3 regions of the Methylobacterium sp. 142-1Y genome follow, and region 3 is predicted to be linked to each of the others. Evidence: predicted binding sites of a transcription regulator. Region 3 holds the regulator's gene; each other region holds the start of a gene.
The links. Region 3 encodes LexA, which represses DNA repair genes until DNA is damaged. Its sites were predicted from a motif close to TGTTCNNNNTGTGTTCNG; they were not measured.
Positions count from the first base shown of each region.

Region 1: the regulator LexA is predicted to act here: its motif matches at 1,211-1,228, upstream of AC3AOF_RS09890 (nucleoid-associated protein).
Region 2: the regulator LexA is predicted to act here: its motif matches at 2,433-2,450, upstream of AC3AOF_RS16195 (type IA DNA topoisomerase).

Region 1 covers NZ_CM173224.1:2,170,144-2,176,010, forward strand. The annotation lists gene AC3AOF_RS09885 (helix-turn-helix domain-containing protein) at 1-973, shown strand, start outside; gene AC3AOF_RS09890 (nucleoid-associated protein) at 1,415-2,416, shown strand; gene AC3AOF_RS09895 (hypothetical protein) at 2,418-3,803, shown strand; gene AC3AOF_RS09900 (flagellin N-terminal helical domain-containing protein) at 4,203-5,498, shown strand; gene AC3AOF_RS09905 (hypothetical protein) at 5,580-5,768, shown strand; gene AC3AOF_RS09910 (DUF1236 domain-containing protein) at 5,805-5,867, opposite strand, start outside.
Region 2 covers NZ_CM173224.1:3,547,574-3,553,440, forward strand. The annotation lists gene metF (methylenetetrahydrofolate reductase [NAD(P)H]) at 1-827, opposite strand, end outside; gene AC3AOF_RS16190 (ArsR/SmtB family transcription factor) at 863-1,870, opposite strand; gene AC3AOF_RS16195 (type IA DNA topoisomerase) at 2,484-4,907, shown strand; tRNA gene AC3AOF_RS16200 (tRNA-Phe) at 5,043-5,118, shown strand; tRNA gene AC3AOF_RS16205 (tRNA-Phe) at 5,203-5,278, shown strand; gene msrQ (protein-methionine-sulfoxide reductase heme-binding subunit MsrQ) at 5,604-5,867, opposite strand, start outside.
Region 3 covers NZ_CM173224.1:1,209,995-1,215,861, forward strand. The annotation lists gene AC3AOF_RS05720 (molybdopterin-dependent oxidoreductase) at 1-2,525, shown strand, start outside; gene AC3AOF_RS05725 (NCS2 family permease) at 2,516-3,856, shown strand; gene lexA (transcriptional repressor LexA) at 4,086-4,829, opposite strand; gene uvrB (excinuclease ABC subunit UvrB) at 5,049-5,867, opposite strand, start outside.

The DNA.
Region 1 (5,867 bases), 960 kb from region 3:
AGAGGGCCGTCGCGGCCGCGCCTGGCTTGCCAGCCTCCCTCCCCTCTACGAGGGTCGTCTCGCGGACGGCGCGACCGTTTCGTTGCACGCATCGCTGCGCTACTACCACCTCGGCGACATCGTCCTCGCCGTTGAAGATGGCCCAGCCCAGGTCATCGAGCGCACGCCGCACATCATCTCGACGCAGGCGCTCGATCACCTCGTCCTGCGCACGCATGCGAGCGGTCGCGCGTACGTCACCGCCCATGCGCAGACTGCAGAGGCAGCCTCCGGGGATCTCCTCTTGATCGATCTGGCACGGCCGATCAGCATCGCGATGCCGCCTGTGGTCGGAGTCGCCGTCGTCGTACCCCGACGGCTCCTTGCGAACGGCCGCGGCGCAAGCGGCCTCCTGAGCCGGCACGTCCTCGAGGCGGACCGTGATCCGCTGATCCGCCTCCTTGCCGGTCATCTCATCCATCTTGCCGACGTACTCGCTGCAGCCACGGACGCACAAGTTGCCGAACTTGTGCAGGCGACGGTCGCCCTCTGCCGTGCCATAGACACAGCTGGAGAGCCCGCAGCACCAGGATCAGCTGAGGGCGCGAGGGACACCGCAAGCCCGACGGTCCTGGCCGTACGCCGTTATATCGAGGAGCACCTAGATCGCGTCGATGTCCCCGGACTGATGGAGCATTTCGGCTTGTCGCGTCGCTCGCTCTACCGGTTGTTCGAGGGAACGGGCGGGGTCCAAGCCTGCATCCGCGATTGCCGCCTCGCCTTCGCGATGCGTGCACTCCGGCAGTCTCCTACGGCGCGCCGCCCGAAGCTCGCCCGTCTGGCCCACGACTGCGGCATCGGTGATCCTCGCGTGTTCAGCCGCGCCTTTCGTCGGCGGTACGGCATGTCGCCGACGGAGGTCGAACCAGGATCGACGCCGGCCTTTCCCCATCGACCGGACACAGGCCTTCTGGGCTGGCTGCGTACGCTGTAGGGTTGCAATCGATCGGCTTGATCGCATGGGAATCCGCTCGCGGCCCATTCCGGGCATCAGGCATGTCTGCTTGTGGGTGGCCAGCCCGCAAATATGAACCTTCGGCGGGTTTGACTGGGGGCGTTGAGCTCCACCGCAGCTTGTCGCCCTTTTGGCGAACTACGAGGGGTTCGCTCGAGTGCCCTTTGTAGACCGTTGCGCATTGGCGTAGCGAGCACGCCGCTGCCAACCCACCCTTGTTCTTGTTTCGTTCGCAATATATAACAGCGGGGGCACGTGGGATGAGGGGTCAGCGCTCTGCACGGTCCAACTCACCCCGAAAGGAGTTCGGGACAGGGAGCGGCAATCGTATCGTCTGGGTTGTCAGCAGCCTTGCGCCAAGCCAGTCTCGGCCGCAGTGAACGACAACTGAGGTCGTTTCATTCGCCGTTGGGAGGGCAGGTGACAAACACTATTATCCGTGTCGCGATCCACGACCTGACCAAAACCCAGGGGGTTTTCGTCGTTAAGCACGGAAAAAGCGATCTAAAAGTTACTCAGACGATGCAGCGCGTGATCGACGATCTCACCGCTCTCTACGCCAAGCGGACCTCGAAAACTTACGGAAAATTCGCGGTCGATGAAGATCGATTTCCGACCGAGAAGCACCTAAGCGCCTACCTCGACGTCCAGCCCAATGACTTCACGACGCTGACGCACAAAATGATGGAAACGCTGAAAGCTCAGGCGGGCTACAAGGGCGCTGCCACGGGCGGCCACGTCTTCTTCGCTCACTTTGAGCGCGAAGAACGGCAGTACCTCCTCATCGCCATCGTCAACGAGAAGCTCGGCGCGTCGATGACGAGCGACCTCGATGTCCAGGATGTCCGCCATCTCGACATGGACGGTTTTCGCTTCGCGGGCCGCATCAACATGACCGGCTGGGCCAACGGCGAGGAGCGCTATATCGGCTTCTTGAAGGGCAAGCGGGAGGTCTCCGAGTACTTCAAGGAATTCCTCGGCTGTGACACCACGGTCCAGAACCGCCGCGACACGGCCGAGCTCGTCCAGGCGCTGATGGTATTCGCCACAGATGAAGGCATGGACACCCCGAGCAAGGACGATTTCCTCGCCCGCGCGAAAACCATTTGCGAGCGTTCGGCCAAGGCTCAGGAGGAACTCAGCTTCGAGGCGCTGGCCAACGAACTCAGCCCGCAGGATCCCGAGAGGCTGATGACCGTTCTGGCCGATCCCGATCTGCGCCTCAACGACGGCTTCGTGCCTGATCGCCGCGCCCTCGGACCGCTGATCAAATTCAAGGGCAAGACCCCGACCTGGAGCATTGAGTTCAATCGCGACGCGATCACCCGCGGAAATGTGCGGTTCAACGCTGAGGACAACACACTCACGTTGACCGGCCTGCCCGAGGATCTCACAGCGCAGCTGCGCGCTGAGTACAGCTAAGATGGCTGGGATCACATTCGACCAGCTAAAACTGCTGTATCGTCATATCGCCTTCGATCAGAACGGCGATCAAGGAAGACTGTCGATTGCGACTACAGAAATCCTGGAGATCATCCAACTCATCGAAGATAACCAGGATGTCGCTGCTGACGCAGACATCGTGGTGCTCGACGACGACGCGCTTCAAGTCGGTCAGATCGTATCAGTCCGCGTCGGCCCGCCCCGGACTGCGCTCGGCTCCCTCGTTCGCGACTTCGATGGGCTGCTCGATACCCCGGAAGCGCGGGTCAAAGAACCGCGCGCCTACTTCGTCATCGACGGCGGTATCACACCCGAAATCGATCCCTGTCCCGAGCGCTTGGCAACCTATCGCAAGGTCCTCGAGTTCACGAAGCTCGTCGGCGAAGCAGCGGCCTATGTCGATCAATTCAAAAGGGAATTGATCTTCATCAAGGAGGGCAAGTTCAGCGTTCCGCTGGTGTATAAGGCCGCTGACTTGGACCGTGTGAGCGTCTCCGACGCCGACGCCATTCTCAGCGCGTGCGCCGACAAGATCCACCGAGACCAGAAGCTCGCGATCCTCGCCGAAGCCGTTATCGGGATCTGCGCGTCTCAGCCGGTCGCAGTCCGGTTTCGCTACCTCATCGCGAACCTCGGTTCAGTGAACGAGGAAGTTCGCAACGGCTATCAGCTGTTCGCGTCCAGCTTCTCTTACTCTAAGATCCGCAACGAGGTCGAAGCCGCGCGCATCGACTATCTCAACAAGATCCATAAAACGATTATCGATATTCAGACGCAGTTGCTTGGTATCCCGGTCACGACGGTCATCGTCGCCTCGCAGCTGAAAGTCACATCCGCCTGCGGCGTCGAGTTCTGGACCAACTTCGCCGTCGTCATGGGAGCGTGGATCTTCGTCGCGCTCTTGGCGATCGCCATCGGAAATCAATGGGCAACGCTGGCGTCCATCTCCGACGATATCGCGCGCCAAAAAACCAAGTTTGAGCGGGACTTTGCGGCGCTCAGCGATCAGTTCGATACGATTTTCGTCACCCTCGCCGGTCGGATCAAATGGCAGCGAAGGTTTCTGGGGTTTGTTGGCCTGCTCGCAGTCGTCGGGGCAGCGGTGGCCACATTCGTTGCGTATCGAGTGACCAACATCCCGTACATGAGCTGTTGGTCGAGTGAGGTCTCGGCGGCCGCACCAACACCGATCCCGCCGGCTGTGACGCCTGTCGCACCGGCTCCGCCGCCTCCGTCGCCTGTCTCGCCAGCCAACACACCGACGAACGTGTCGCCGCCTAAGCAAAGCCCGCCACCCGATCCGGCTCCGCCAACGCCCGCCAAGCCGAGAATGGCTCCCACGCCGCAGGCCCACCCGCAGCCGTAAGTGGTTTGCGCTGTCAGAAGCGCCAGTGGAGGAGAGGACACTACGTGTCCCCGCAGTTCGGCTGATCGGTTGGTAGAACCGATCGCATAGGAGCAGCCCGCTCCAGGGGCCGACACGGCGACGGTCATCCAAAATTGAATGTCCGCTACTGGCGCGATCCTGCCGCTCGGCACCCGCCCCATTCTTAGCAGCCAGTCGCAGGGTCAAGCTGACTACACTTTGACCCTAGCCGTACCAGGCCGCACGGCGCAGCCCTTGGCACACGGTGTGCGCCAATTGGCACGACGCATCCGCGACGAGATCCGATCGTGAAGAAATCTTACCCGGTCGGCTGACGCATCAGAGCCGAAAATCCTCGTGTCTTCGCGATCCCCGCGAGCACATCGGGAAGTCTCGTCCATGCCGTCGTCCGTCACGCTCTCCGCCGCGACCCGCCAGAACCTGCTCTCGCTGCAGGACACCGCCGCCCTCGCGGCGACCAACCAGAACCACCTCTCGACCGGCAAGCGCGTCGCTAACGCGCTGGACAACCCGGTGAACTTCTTCCAGGCCCAGGGCCTGTCGGACCGCGCGAACGCCCTCACCAACCTGCTCGACGGTATCTCGAACGGCATCCAGACCATCCAGGCGGCGTCGAAGGGCGTCGACGCGGCGTCGTCGATCGTCAAGCAGATGCAGTCGGTCGTGTCGCAGATGCAGTCGAACGCTGCCACCAACCTGCCGAAGCTCCAGGGCACCGCCGTCCTCGGCACCGCTGCCGAGTCGACCGCGACCGGAAAGAGCCAGCGCGACGTCGCTGCCGCGAAGACCGTGATCGGCACTGCGAGCGCGGCGACCGGCACCGCCGCCGGCAACGTCGGTCTCGACACCACCAAGGTCGACACCCTGCAGCTCACCGCCGGCAGCACCGTCTACAACCTGTCGATCAAGACCACCGACACCGTCAACGACCTCGTCAACGGCATCAACCGGTCGGGCGTCGCGACCGCCTCGATCGACTCGCAGGGCCAGCTCCAGATCACCGGCACCGGCTCCGACGCCCTGACGGTCCAGGCCGGCAAGATCACCGCCGGCACCGGCGCGATCACCGCCGACGCGACCGAGCTCGCCAAGCTCACCGGCGGCGCGGTCGCGACCGCGGCGGGCGGCACCTCGGCCCAGCGCTCGGCCCTCGTCAACCAGTTCAACAACCTGCGCACCCAGCTCGACCAGGCGGTCAAGGACGCCGGCTTCAACGGCACCAACCTCCTGAACGGCGACGCGATGACGGTCTCCTTCAACGAGAAGACTGGAGGCGCGGCCTCGAAGCTCCAGATCCAGAACAGCGCGATCAACTCGCTGAACCTCGGCATCGGCACCGCCACGGACTCGGCCACCGCGCAGGCCGGCGCGAACTTCGGCGTCCAGAACAACGCCGACCTCGGCGATGCCGCCGACGCACTCACCAACGCGCTGACGACCCTGAAGTCGACCTCCTCGACGCTGGGCTCGAACCTGTCGGTGATACAGACCCGGCAGGACTTCACGAAGCAGATCGTCGACGTCCTCGACACCGGCGCGGCGAACCTGACCAACGCCGACATGAACGAGGAGGCGGCCGTCTCCCAGGCCCTGTCGACCCGCCAGTCGCTGTCAATCTCGGCGCTCTCGCTCGCCAACCAGGCCCAGCAGGGCATCCTGCAGCTGCTGCGCTAGGCGGCCGAGGCGGCGCGGGACGAATGACGGCGACCCGAGCCGCGTCGAAAATGTCCGTCATCCTGCTACACGAGGTTCCCGATGGACCTCGGTATCGATGAAGACAAGCCCGGCAATCAATCCTTACCGGATATCGGGCATGGCGCACAGCAGGCGAGCGGCAACGCGACCGCTCGCCTGCTAGAATTCGAAATTATATTTTATAAGGCTGCTTTTATGACCAGATACGACGTGATAACTTGCCGAATTCCAGCGCAATCCGATTCTTGAGCCTGGAACGCTGGTACGGACCTCTCAAACGCGATGCTACTCGATCACGTCGACGATGCGACGGGTCTGCGGGTCGACGAGGACAGGACGCTCATTGAC
Region 2 (5,867 bases), 2.3 Mb from region 3:
GTGTAGAAATGGAAATCGGTGATGCCGCGGTCAACGAGATCCAGCACCTGCTCGGCGGCGACCGCCGCGGCCACCAGCTTGCGGGTGGCGACGTCGTCCTCCAGCCCCTCGAAGCGGGCGGCGAGCCAGTCCGGCACCGAGGCGCCGGTGCGGCGGGCGAAGTTGGCGGCCTGCTTGAAGTTCTGTACCGGCAGGATGCCGGGGATGATCGGAATATTGATGCCGCGCGCCCGCACCCGGTCGAGGTAGCGGAAGAACAGATCGTTCTCGAAGAAGAACTGGGAGATGGCGCGGTCGGCGCCGCAATCGACCTTGGCCTTCAGCGCGTCGAGATCCTGGTCGAGGGAGCCGGCCTCCGGGTGGCGCTCCGGATAGGCCGAGACCGAGACCTCGAAGTCGCCGATGCGCTTGATGCCGGCGACGAGGTCGCAGGAGCGCTCGTAGCCGCCCGGATGCGCCGTGTAGGCGGTGCCGACGCCCTCCGCCGGGTCGCCGCGCAGGGCCACGATGTGGCGCACGCCGGCCTCGTGATAGGCGCGCACCACGTCGTCGACCTCACCCCTGGTGGCGGCCACGCAGGTGAGGTGGGCGGCGGGCTTCAGGTCGGTCTCGCGCACCAGGCGCGCCACGGTGTTGTGGGTGCGCTCGCGGGTCGAGCCGCCGGCGCCGTAGGTCACCGAGACGAAGCTGGGGCCCAAGGGGGCCAGGCGCTCGATCGACGACCACAGGGTCGCTTCCATCTCGGCGGTCTTCGGCGGGAAGAACTCGAACGAGACCCGGATCGGGCGGTGGCTGTCGCGGCTGGGGCGGAAGGAGGAGGGGAACATCGGCGGCCTCGGCGGACGATCGAGAAAGGGGAGAATCAGGCGACGGCGCGGTCGGGCAGCCCGGCACCGATCTGCTGATCGGCGGCGGCCTCGGGGTGATGGGCGAGCCAGAGCGTGACGGTCAGCTGGTGCTCCGCGGCCCCGGAGGGCGCGAGGTGGCGCAGCCGCACGTCGGTCAGGCCGGCCTCGGAGAGCCAGCTCGCGACCTGCTCCGGAGCGAAGCCGAGGCGGCGATGCGCCTCGTCCGCGCGCAGGAATTCCAGGCTGTGGGGGGCGAAATCGACCACGAGGAGGCGGCCGCCCGGAGCGACGAGGCGGGCGGCCTCGCGAAGCGCCCGCGCCGGGTCGTCGAGATAATGCAGCACCTGGTGGATCAACACGAGATCGAAGCTCGCCCGGCCGAAGGGCGGGGCGTGGATGTCGCCCTGGCGCAGGTCGATCCGGGTCAGGCCCTGGCGCTCCAGGTTGGCGCGGGCGACCGAGAGCATCGTGTGGTTGGCATCCAACCCCGTCGCCCGGGCGGCCCGCGGCGCCAGGAGACCGAGCATCCGCCCGGTGCCGGTGCCGAGATCGACCACGCTGCCGATCGGGCCGCTCCCCAGCGCGTCGAGCACCGCCGCCTCGACGGTGGCCTCCGGCACGTGGAGCGAGCGGACTCGGTCCCATTGCGGCGCCAGCCGCGCGAAGAAGCTCTGGGCGGCTTCCGCGCGCTGCGCCCGCACCGCCTGGAGGCGCGCCCGGTCCTCGGAGAGCGGCGGCGCCGCGGTGTCGAGGGCCGCGATGAGGGGGGCGACCAAGGCAGCCATCCCCTCGCGCAGGCGGAAGAACGCCCAGGCGCCCTCACGGTGGCGCACCACCAGCCCGGCCTCGACCAGGAGCTTGAGGTGGCGGGAGATCCGCGGCTGCGACTGGCCGAGGATGTCGGTGAGGTCGGAGACCGACAACTCCCCCTCGCCGAGCAGCGCCAGGATGCGCAGGCGCGTCTCCTCCGCGGCGGCCCGCAGCACGCTCAAAGCGTCGACGAAGGGGACGGTGGCGGTCATACCTGGGGGCTCCTCGCCTCCGATGCGAAACATAAAGATATCTTTATGTGATGAATGCACGGGGCGCAAGCGGCGTTTCGCGGGCGGAAACGTGGCGGTGAGGGTGAATCGCGCGAACGCGGAGCCGAGAGCGGCGCTCATTCGGGGAAGGGCCGTCTGGGGAACGGTGTGGCGCCGGGTGTCCCCTCTCCCCGCGGACGGCAGGGCTGTCCGGGGAAAAGAGGAGGCGCGGGAAATCTCCCTCTCCCCGCGGGCGGGGAGAGGACTTCATCGACCTTGTCGTCGATGAAGTGAGCGGAGGCGAAAGCCGAAGCGAGGGTGAGGGGGAGGTTCCGGAAGAGCCTCATCCTGAGACACCCCCTCACCCTCGCGGCGAACCTGCGGTTCGCTGCTCCCTTCACCCCCGACGAGGGGGGTGAAGGCCTCTCCCCGCCCGCGGGGAGAGGGGAAAACTCGCGCCTCAATCTTTCCCCGGACAGCCCTGCACCCGCGGGAAGAGGAGAAGCCCGCGCCCTTTCTTTTCGCGATGCGCCGCGTTGACCGTACCCGGGAGCCTCCGGTATGTTCCTGCTTCGTTCGGGCTCCTCCGCCCGCCCAGGAGCGTCCCGCTGCCATGGCGCAGGCCACCTCCCCCGGCTCACCCTCCGGTTCGAATCCCCGCGGCAAGACCCTGTTCTTCTTCGAGAAACCCTCGGCGATGCGCCAGGTGCAGCGGTTCTTCCGCTCGCCCAGCACGGTCTGCGTCGCGGCCGAGGGGCACCTCCTGGAAGTGGCCGAGCCCGGGGAGATCCGACCGGACTGGAAGCCCTGGCGCTTCGACGCGCTGCCGATCGCCCTGGAGCGGCTGCCGGTCGCACCCGGTCACGGCCGCTCGGGCCAGTCGCATGCGCCGAAGCTCGCGGCGATCCGCCAGGCGCTGTCCGGGGTCGAGCGGGTGATCATCGCAACCGATCCGGGCCGCGAGGGCTCGATGATCGCCTGGGAGGTCTTGGAGCATCTCGGCTGGCGCGGCCGGGTTGATCGCCTGCGCCTCGGGGCGCTCGACGAGATCTCGATCCGCCGCGCCTTCGGGCTGCTGGCGCGCGAGGACGATTCCGGCGAGCGCGACTATGCCGCCTATCTCGAGGCCCTGTGCCGGCAATACGAGGATTGGCATCTCGGCCTCAACGGCACGCGGGCGGTGTCGTTGCGCCTGCGCCCCCCGGCCTTCCGCGAGCCCTGGCGCTTCGGCGGCGTGCAGACGCCGACGCTGGCGATCCTGGCCGATCTCGAGGAGCGCATCCGCAATTTCGTGCCGCGCGACTTCTATAAGGTCGCCCTGCCGGTGACGACGGAGAGCGGCGCCGGCCTGACGCTCTGGCACGCGCCGAAGGACAAGATCTTCGCGATCGAGGACGCCGAGACGATCCGCGACGCCGCCGAGGGCTGGGCCGGCCCGCTCGCGGTGGTGCAGAAGGACGTGCGCCGGACACCGCCCAAGCTCTTCTCGAAGGACACCCTGGCGCGCGCCTGCGCCAAGCGCTTCGGCTGGGACCCCCAAGTCACGGCGCGCCACGCGCAAGCGCTCTACGACAAGGGCTATCTCAGCTATCCCCGCACCGAATCGGTGCACCTGCCGGAATCGCAAGCCAAGGACGCCGCCGCGGTGCTCGCGGCGATCGCGGTCGCCGACAAGGATCTCTCCGCCCACAACCCGGCGACGCCGCAGATCCGCCGCGGGCCGAAGGGGCATTACGTCAAGGACCCGGGCGAGCACCACGCCATCGTGCCCCTGCGCAAGGTGCCCGGCCCGGGCGACGCCGCGCCCGAGGCGCTGCGGCTGTGGCTGCTCGTCGCCAAGAACTTTTTGGCCGCCCACATGGCCGACGGGATCGACGCCCGCACCACGGTGACGGCCGAGGTGGCGACGCCGCTCGGGCAGAAGCGCTTCGTCATCACCGGCAGCGTGGTGAAGGTGCCGGGCTGGCGCGCCCTCTACGGCACCGAGGCCGACGAGGACGAGGTGGTGCCCGGCAAGGCCAAGGCCGACGACGAGCCGACCACCGGGCGCCTGCCGCCGGTCCGCGATGGCGAGGCCGGCACGGGCGGCGAACCGACGATCGAGACCGCTCGGACCGAGCCGCCCCGGCGCATCACCCGGGGCGAGCTGCCGGTGGTGATGGGCCGCCTGATCGACCAGATCGAGGATCCGGCCCTGAAGCGGGCGCTGGAGAACCCCGCCAACCCGACCGAGCCGAAGGGGCTGGGCACCGCCGCGACCCGCGACGCGGTGCTGCCGAAGCTGATGAAGAGCCACTACGTCACGCTGCTCAAGGGCAAGGACCCGGCGATCACCGTGACGGACGTGGGCCTCGCCTTCGTGGCCGCGGTGCGCCGGGTGTTTCCGGCCTATGGCGACCCGGTCGGGCGGGCGGTGTTCGAATCGGAACTGGCCGAGATCGGTCGGGCGACGACGAAATCGGAAGCCGTGCGGCGGGCCGAGGCCTTCCGCCAGCGCACCCGCGAGCGGGTCGAGGCGTTGATCGGCGCGGTCTCGGGCGTCGAGCGGCTGGCGGTCGAGGGCGAGGCCCCGCCCCGCGGCGGCCGGGCGCCGACCGCCGCGATGGTGTCCTTCGCCAAGTCGCTCGCCGCCCGCAAGGGGATCCCCCTCCCCCCGGAGGCGACCCGCGAGGCCGGCGCCTGCCGGCTCTTCCTCAACACCCATGCGGGGCCCAGGACCGCCTTGGGGGAGGACAGGACCATTCCGGCGGGCGATGGCGCGACCCGCCCACCGACCCCGGCGATGCTGCGCTTCGCCGCCTCGCTCGCCCGCGAGAAGCGCCTGGAGGCGCTGCCGCCCGAGATCGAGACCGACTTCAACGCCTGCCGCGCCTTCCTCGACGCTCATGCGGGCGGCGAGGCCGGGGCGCCCTCCTCCCGCGAGGCCCCGGTCAAGAAGACCGCCATGAAGAAGGCCGCCGCGACCAAGACCCGCCGCCCGCGCACCCCTGCGAGCCCGGCCCGCGCGCCCCGCCGTCGCCGTACCGCCGAGGCATGAGGCGGCTGCCGGCAGACAGAGGCAAGAGGTAGCTGCCGGCAAACAATCGCCCGCGCGCCCGCACGAGACGGCTGGACAGGCGATCCGAGCGTCTCTATACCGCCGCTCAACGCCGCTGCCCCACGCAGCCGGCGGGCCCGGGTAGCTCAGTTGGTAGAGCATGCGACTGAAAATCGCAGTGTCGGCGGTTCGACTCCGTCCCCGGGCACCACTTCCTTATCTCCGGTAAGGGTGGTGCCGTCCTTCAACAAGGACGATCTCTGGTGCTTGGACCGTCGCCACGCGCGGCCGGTGCGCCCGGGTAGCTCAGTTGGTAGAGCATGCGACTGAAAATCGCAGTGTCGGCGGTTCGACTCCGTCCCCGGGCACCACTTCTCTGAACATTCCAGACCATTGATCGAGATCGGCAAGAAAGCTGACCGAGCTTTCCTGCGCTATTCTCGTATTTCGCTTCGGCAAAGGAAGGCTCGACCTCCTGTCAAAGTCGAACGCTCGTCATTCTTCCCTGCCCGTCATCCCGGGGCTCGCCGGAGGCGAGAACCCGGGAGCCATAACCGCTGACGGCTCGGGAACAGGCTGAACATGGCCGGCTCTATCCTGAAGAGTCAGCGGTTATCGATCCCGGGTTCCGCCGCGCGGCTCCGGGATGACACGGAGGGTTTCAGGTCTCCCTGTGCGATCGTCAGCCCGAGACCGTCAGGCTCGTGCAGCCCGTGCCACCGGTCCTTTCGCCGCCGACCCCCTCCCGCCCGACGCCGCGCGGCCCTGCCACAGGTTGAGCGGTACGGTCAGGAGCACCGTGCCGAGCACCCACCAGGCCGGGCGCACGTCGTAGGAGAAGTCGAGGTTGGCAGCGAGCACGGCGAGCGGCGGCACGCCGGTGGCGAGCGCGTACCACAGGGCCTCCAGCCCTGCCGTGGCGAGGCCGGCGGCCACGCTGAGGCCCAAGAGCGGCAGCGG
Region 3 (5,867 bases):
CGATCGAGGGGCTGGCCGGCCCCTGCGCGCCGGGGGACGGCGTGCCCGGCACCCTCCACCCGGTCCAGGCGGCCTTCGTCGCCGCGCAAGGCTTCCAGTGCGGCTTCTGCACCTCCGGGATGGTGATGACGGCCGCCGCCCTCGACCAGGGCCAGCGGCGGGACCTGCCGGCGGCGCTGAAGGGCAATCTCTGCCGCTGCACCGGCTACCGGTCGATCGCCGACGCGATCGAAGGCCTCGACGGCCAAGTCCCGGCGCCCTGCCCGGCCCCCCGCGAGCACAGCCCGCCGGCTCCCGCCAGCGCCGCCATCGTCAGCGGCCGGGCGCGCTACACCCTCGACCTCACTGTTGCCGGCGCCCTGCATCTCAAGGTGCTGCGCTCGCCCCACGCCCATGCGCGGGTGCTGCGCATCGACGCGGCGGCCGCGCTCGCCCTGCCCGGGGTGGTGCGGGTGCTGACCCACGCGGACGCACCGGACCGGCTCTTCTCCACCGCCCGGCACCAGAACCCCGCCGACGATGCCAGCGACACGCGGGTGCTCGATTCGGTGATGCGCTTCGTCGGCCAGCGCGTCGCGGCGGTGGTCGCCGAGAGCGAGGCGGCGGCGGAGGCCGGCTGCCGGGCGCTCGTCGTCGACTACGAGGTGCTGCCGGCCTGCCTCGATCCCGAGCAGGCGCTGGAGCCCGACGCACCGCTCGTCCACGGCCTGCGCCCCACAGGCGAGGACGCGCCGCCGCTCCATCCCCATCCCAACCTCGCCGCCGAGGCGCATGGCGAGATCGGCGACGTGGCGGCCGGCCTTGCCGCGGCGGACGTGGTGCACGAGGGCACCTACCGCTCGCAGCGGATCCAGCACGCGCATCTGGAAACCCATGCGGCGATCGGCTGGCGCGATCCCGATGGACGCCTCGTCATCCGCTCCAGCACCCAGGTGCCGTTCCTCACCCGCGACGCGCTCTGCGCCTTGTTCGATCTCCCGCGCGATGCGGTCCGGGTCGAGTGCGGCCGCGTCGGCGGCGGCTTCGGCGGCAAGCAGGAGATGCTGACCGAGGATCTGGTGGCGCTCGCGGTGCTCGCCACCGGCCGGCCGGTGCGCTGGGAATTGACCCGCACCGAGCAGTTCACCGCCACCACCACCCGCCACCCGATGCGGGTGCGGGTGCGCCTCGGCGCGCGGGCCGACGGCACCCTGACGGCGATCGACCTCCAGGTGCTGTCGAATACCGGCGCCTACGGCAACCATGCCGGCGGCGTGCTGCATCACGGCTGCAACGAGGTGATCGCGGTCTATCGCTGCGCCAACAAGCGGGTCGCGGGCTATGCCGTCCACACTCACACCCTGCCGGCGGGGGCATTCCGCGGCTACGGGTTGAGCCAGACCATCTTCGCGGTCGAATCCGCCATGGACGAGCTCGCTCGCGCCTTGACGCTCGATCCGTTCGAGCTGCGGCGGCGCAACGTGGTGCGGCCCGGCGACCCGATGGTCTCGACGAGCCTCGAACCGCACGACGTGCAATACGGCAGCTACGGCCTCGACCAATGCCTCGACGCGGTGTCGGCGGCCCTGGCCGAGCCCCCTCCCCCCGCCCCGCCGGGCTGGCGCACGGGCTCCGGCATGGCGCTGTCGATGATCGACACCATCCCGCCGCGGGGCCACTTCGCCGAGGCCCGGATCGCGCTCGGCGAGGACGGGGCCTACGCCTTGCGCGTCGGCACGGTCGAGTTCGGCAACGGCACCTCGACGGTTCATGGCCAGATCGCCGCCGAGGCCTTGAGCACCACCCCGGACCGGATCGCCCTGCGCCAGGGCGACAGCGACGCGGTCGGGCACGATACCGGCGCCTATGGCAGCACCGGCATCGTGGTGGCGGGCCAGGCGACCTTGCGGGCCGCGCAAGGCCTGGCCGACATCCTGCGCCGGCGCGCCGCCGCCCGGTTCGGGCTCGATCCCGCCGCCTGCCGCCTCGACGGCGACGCGGTCACGGCGGGAGAGGCGCGGGTCCCCCTCGCCGATCTCGGCCCGGCGGAGGCGATCGGCCATGCCGACGGCAGCCCGCGCTCGGTGGCGTTCAACGTCCAGGGCTTCCAGGTCGCGGTGCATCCGGGAACCGGCGAACTGCGCATCCTGCGGAGCGTCCACGCCGCCGATGCGGGCCGGGTGATGAACCCGGCGCAGTGCCGCGGCCAGGTCGAGGGCGGCGTCGCCCAGGCGCTCGGCGCGGCGCTCTACGAGGACCTGGCGATCGACGGCGAGGGCCGGGTCGCGACCCCGTCCTTCCGCACCTACCACATCCCGGCCATCGCCGACGTGCCCCGCACCGAGGTGATCTTCGCCGCCACCCACGACGCGGTCGGGCCGCTCGGCGCCAAGTCGATGAGCGAGAGCCCGTTCAACCCCGTCGCGGCGGCTCTGGCCAACGCCATCCGGGACGCGACCGGCGCGCGGCTGACCGCGACGCCCTTCGCGCCCGACCGGATCTACCGACAGATCAGAGAGAGCGACGAGGAGCAGCGATGGACATGAAGCGCGACGCCGGCCTGACCCGGCCCCCGGGTTTCCTGGAGCGCACCTTCGCGCTCTCGGCCCACGGCACCACCGTGCGCACGGAGCTGCTCGCCGGGCTCACCACCTTCCTGACGATGGCCTACATCGTCTTCGTCAATCCCAACATCCTGGGCGATGCCGGGATGCCCAAGGGGGCGGTGTTCGTCGCGACCTGCCTCGTCGCGGCGATCGGCTCCCTGGTGATGGCGTTCTACGCCAACTACCCGATCGCGCTGGCGCCGGGCATGGGGCTCAACGCCTACTTCGCCTATGTGGTGGTGCTCCAGATGGGCTACACCTGGCAGGCGGCGCTCGGCGCGGTGTTCATCTCCGGCCTGTGCTTCATGGTCGTCACGCTGACGGGGCTGCGACGGATCATCGTCGAGGGCATTCCCCGCTCGATGCGCATCGCGATCACGGTCGGCATCGGGCTCTTCCTCGCGATCATCGCGCTGAAGAGCGCCGGCGTGGTGACGGCGAGCCCCGCGACCTTCGTGACGCTGGGCGACCTGCACAAGCCGAGCACGGTGCTGGCGGTGCTGGGCTTCCTGATCGTCGCGGTGCTCTCGGTGCGCAAGGTGCGCGGCGCGCTGCTTGCCGGCATCCTGACCGTGACGGCGTTGAGCTTCATCGTCGCCGACAACACCTTCCAGGGTGTGGCCTCGCTGCCGCCCTCGATCGCCCCGACCCTGTTCGCCCTCGACATCAAGGGCGCGCTGTCGGGCGGCCTGCTCAACGTGATCCTGGTGTTCTTCCTCGTCGAATTGTTCGATGCCACCGGCACGCTGATGGGCGTCGCCAACCGGGCGGGGCTGCTGACCGAGGGCAAGATGGAGCGCCTCGACAAGGCGTTGATGGCGGATTCCTCGTCGATCTTCGTCGGCTCGCTGCTCGGCACGTCGAGCACGACCGCCTATCTCGAGAGCGCGTCCGGCGTCGAGGAGGGCGGGCGCACCGGGCTCACCGCCGCCACGGTGGCGGTTTTGTTCCTGGCCTGCCTGTTCTTCGCGCCCCTCGCCGGCTCGGTCCCGGCCTATGCCACGGCGCCGGCCCTGTTCTACGTCGCCTGCCTGATGCTGCACGAGCTGGTCGATCTCGACTGGGACGACCTGACCGAGGTGCTGCCGGCCTGCGTCACGGCGCTGCTGATGCCCTTCACCTACTCGATCGCCAACGGCGTCGCCTTCGGCTTCATCACCTACGCGGTGATCAAGCTGCTCACCGGGCGGTTCCGGGACGTGAAGCCGGTGGTGTGGGTGATCGCCGCGGTGTTCCTGTTCAAGTTCGTGGCGACCGGCAGCGCGCACTGACGAGCGCGACGCCCTGAACCCTCCCCCCTCTGCGGGGGAGGGTGGCCTGCGGAGCAGGCCGGGAGAGGGGAACCACGCTTCCGGAGAGGTCGCGACCATAGTGACGGACGCCACCTGGATCAGCGTCGCGCTGCCCCTCTCGGCGGGACTTCGTCCCGCTGCGCTCACTCCGTTCGCCACCCTCCCCCGCAGAGGGGGGGAGGGTTCCCGCGCTTGACTGAAAGCCCCTTCAGTACTTCCGGACCAGGCTCACCAGCCGGCCCTGGATCCGCACCCGGTCGGGCCCGAGCACGCGGGTCTCGTAGGCCGGGTTGGCGGCCTCGAGCGCGATCGAGGAGCCGCGGCGGCGCAGGCGCTTGAGCGTGGCCTCCTCGTCGTCGATCAGCGCGACGATGATGTCGCCGGTATTGGCGGTCTCCTGGCGGCGGATCACCACCAGGTCGCCGTCGAGGATGCCGGCCTCGATCATCGAATCGCCGCGCACCTCCAGGGCGTAATGCTCGCCGCTGGCCAGGAAGTCCGGCGACATCGCCACCGTGCGGCTCTGGCTCTGGATCGCCGAGATCGGCGTACCGGCGGCGATCCGGCCCATCACCGGCACGCTGACCGAGTGGCCGTTCTCGTCCGACGCCGTCGCCATCGCGGGGATACCGGCCTGCCGCTTCGGCTCGTGAGCGCGCCCGCCCTCGACCACGCTGGGATTGAACCGCACCACCTCGGCCCCGGCGGCCGGTGCGGCCTGCGCCGGTCCCGTCACCGTGTCGGGCAGGCGGATCACCTCGATCGCCCGGGCCCGGTTCGGCAGGCGGCGCAGGAAGCCCCGCTCCTCCAGGGCCGTGATCAGGCGGTGGATGCCCGATTTCGACTTGAGATCGAGGGCGTCCTTCATCTCGTCGAAGGACGGGGGCACGCCCGTCTCGCGCATTCTCTGCTGAATGAAGCGGAGCAGGTCCAACTGCTTACGCGTGAGCATGTGACACTCTCATCCCCGCGCTGCCGCGCTCCGGAAACAAATCGCGAACATGGTAAGCGTTCCGCAAGTGTTCCGCAAGCGGCTTCGAAAAAGCGGCGCGAGGGCGCAGCAACCGGGGTGATAGACGGGGATGTCACGGGTCGATCGGACGATGAGGCACGTTCCGCGCGGGGTTCGACCGGCGCGGGACTGTCCGCCGCGCCGGTCCGGGCCTGCGCCTCAGCCCCGCCCCTTGCGGCCCTTGTATTTCGGCTTCTGACCAGGAAACCCTTGCGTCGAGCGGCCGGTCGGGCGCTCGGCGTAGGTGAACGGCACCTCGCGGTCGGTGCCCGGGCCCATGTCGTCGAGGTCGGGCTGGCGGATGCGGGTGCCTTCGTCCGAGACGCCCTTGCCGCCCGGACCGTAGCCGAGCGGTTCCGCACCCCGGCGCTTGCGCTTGGCGCCGAAGCGGCCGGCCTCGCGCTCGACATCGGCCTGCTCGGCCATCGGGTCGTCGGCGATGGCGAGTTCGGTCGCCTGGAGGCGCTTGAGCTCGTCGCGAAGCCGCGCCGCCTCCTCGAAGTCGAGATCGGCGGCGGCCGCCCGCATCCTTTTCTCGAGGTCGGCCATCACCGCCTTGAGGTTGTGGCCGACCGTGACGGCGGATTTCGCCAGCCCCGTATCGACCTGGACGTGGTCGCGCTCGTAGACGCTCTCCAGGATGTCGGAGATGTTGCGCTTCACGCTCTGGGGCGTGATGCCGTGCTCCTCGTTATAGGCGAGCTGCTTCTTGCGCCGGCGCTCGGTCTCGGCCATCGCCCGCTCCATCGAGCCGGTGATGTGGTCGGCGTAGAGGATGCAGCGGGCGTCGGCGTTGCGGGCGGCCCGCCCGATGGTCTGGATCAGCGAGGTCTCGGAGCGCAGGAAGCCTTCCTTGTCGGCGTCGAGGATGCCGACGAGGGCGCATTCCGGGATGTCGAGGCCCTCGCGCAGGAGGTTGATGCCGATCAGAACGTCGAAGGCGCCGAGCCGCAGGTCGCGGATGATCTCGATCCGCTC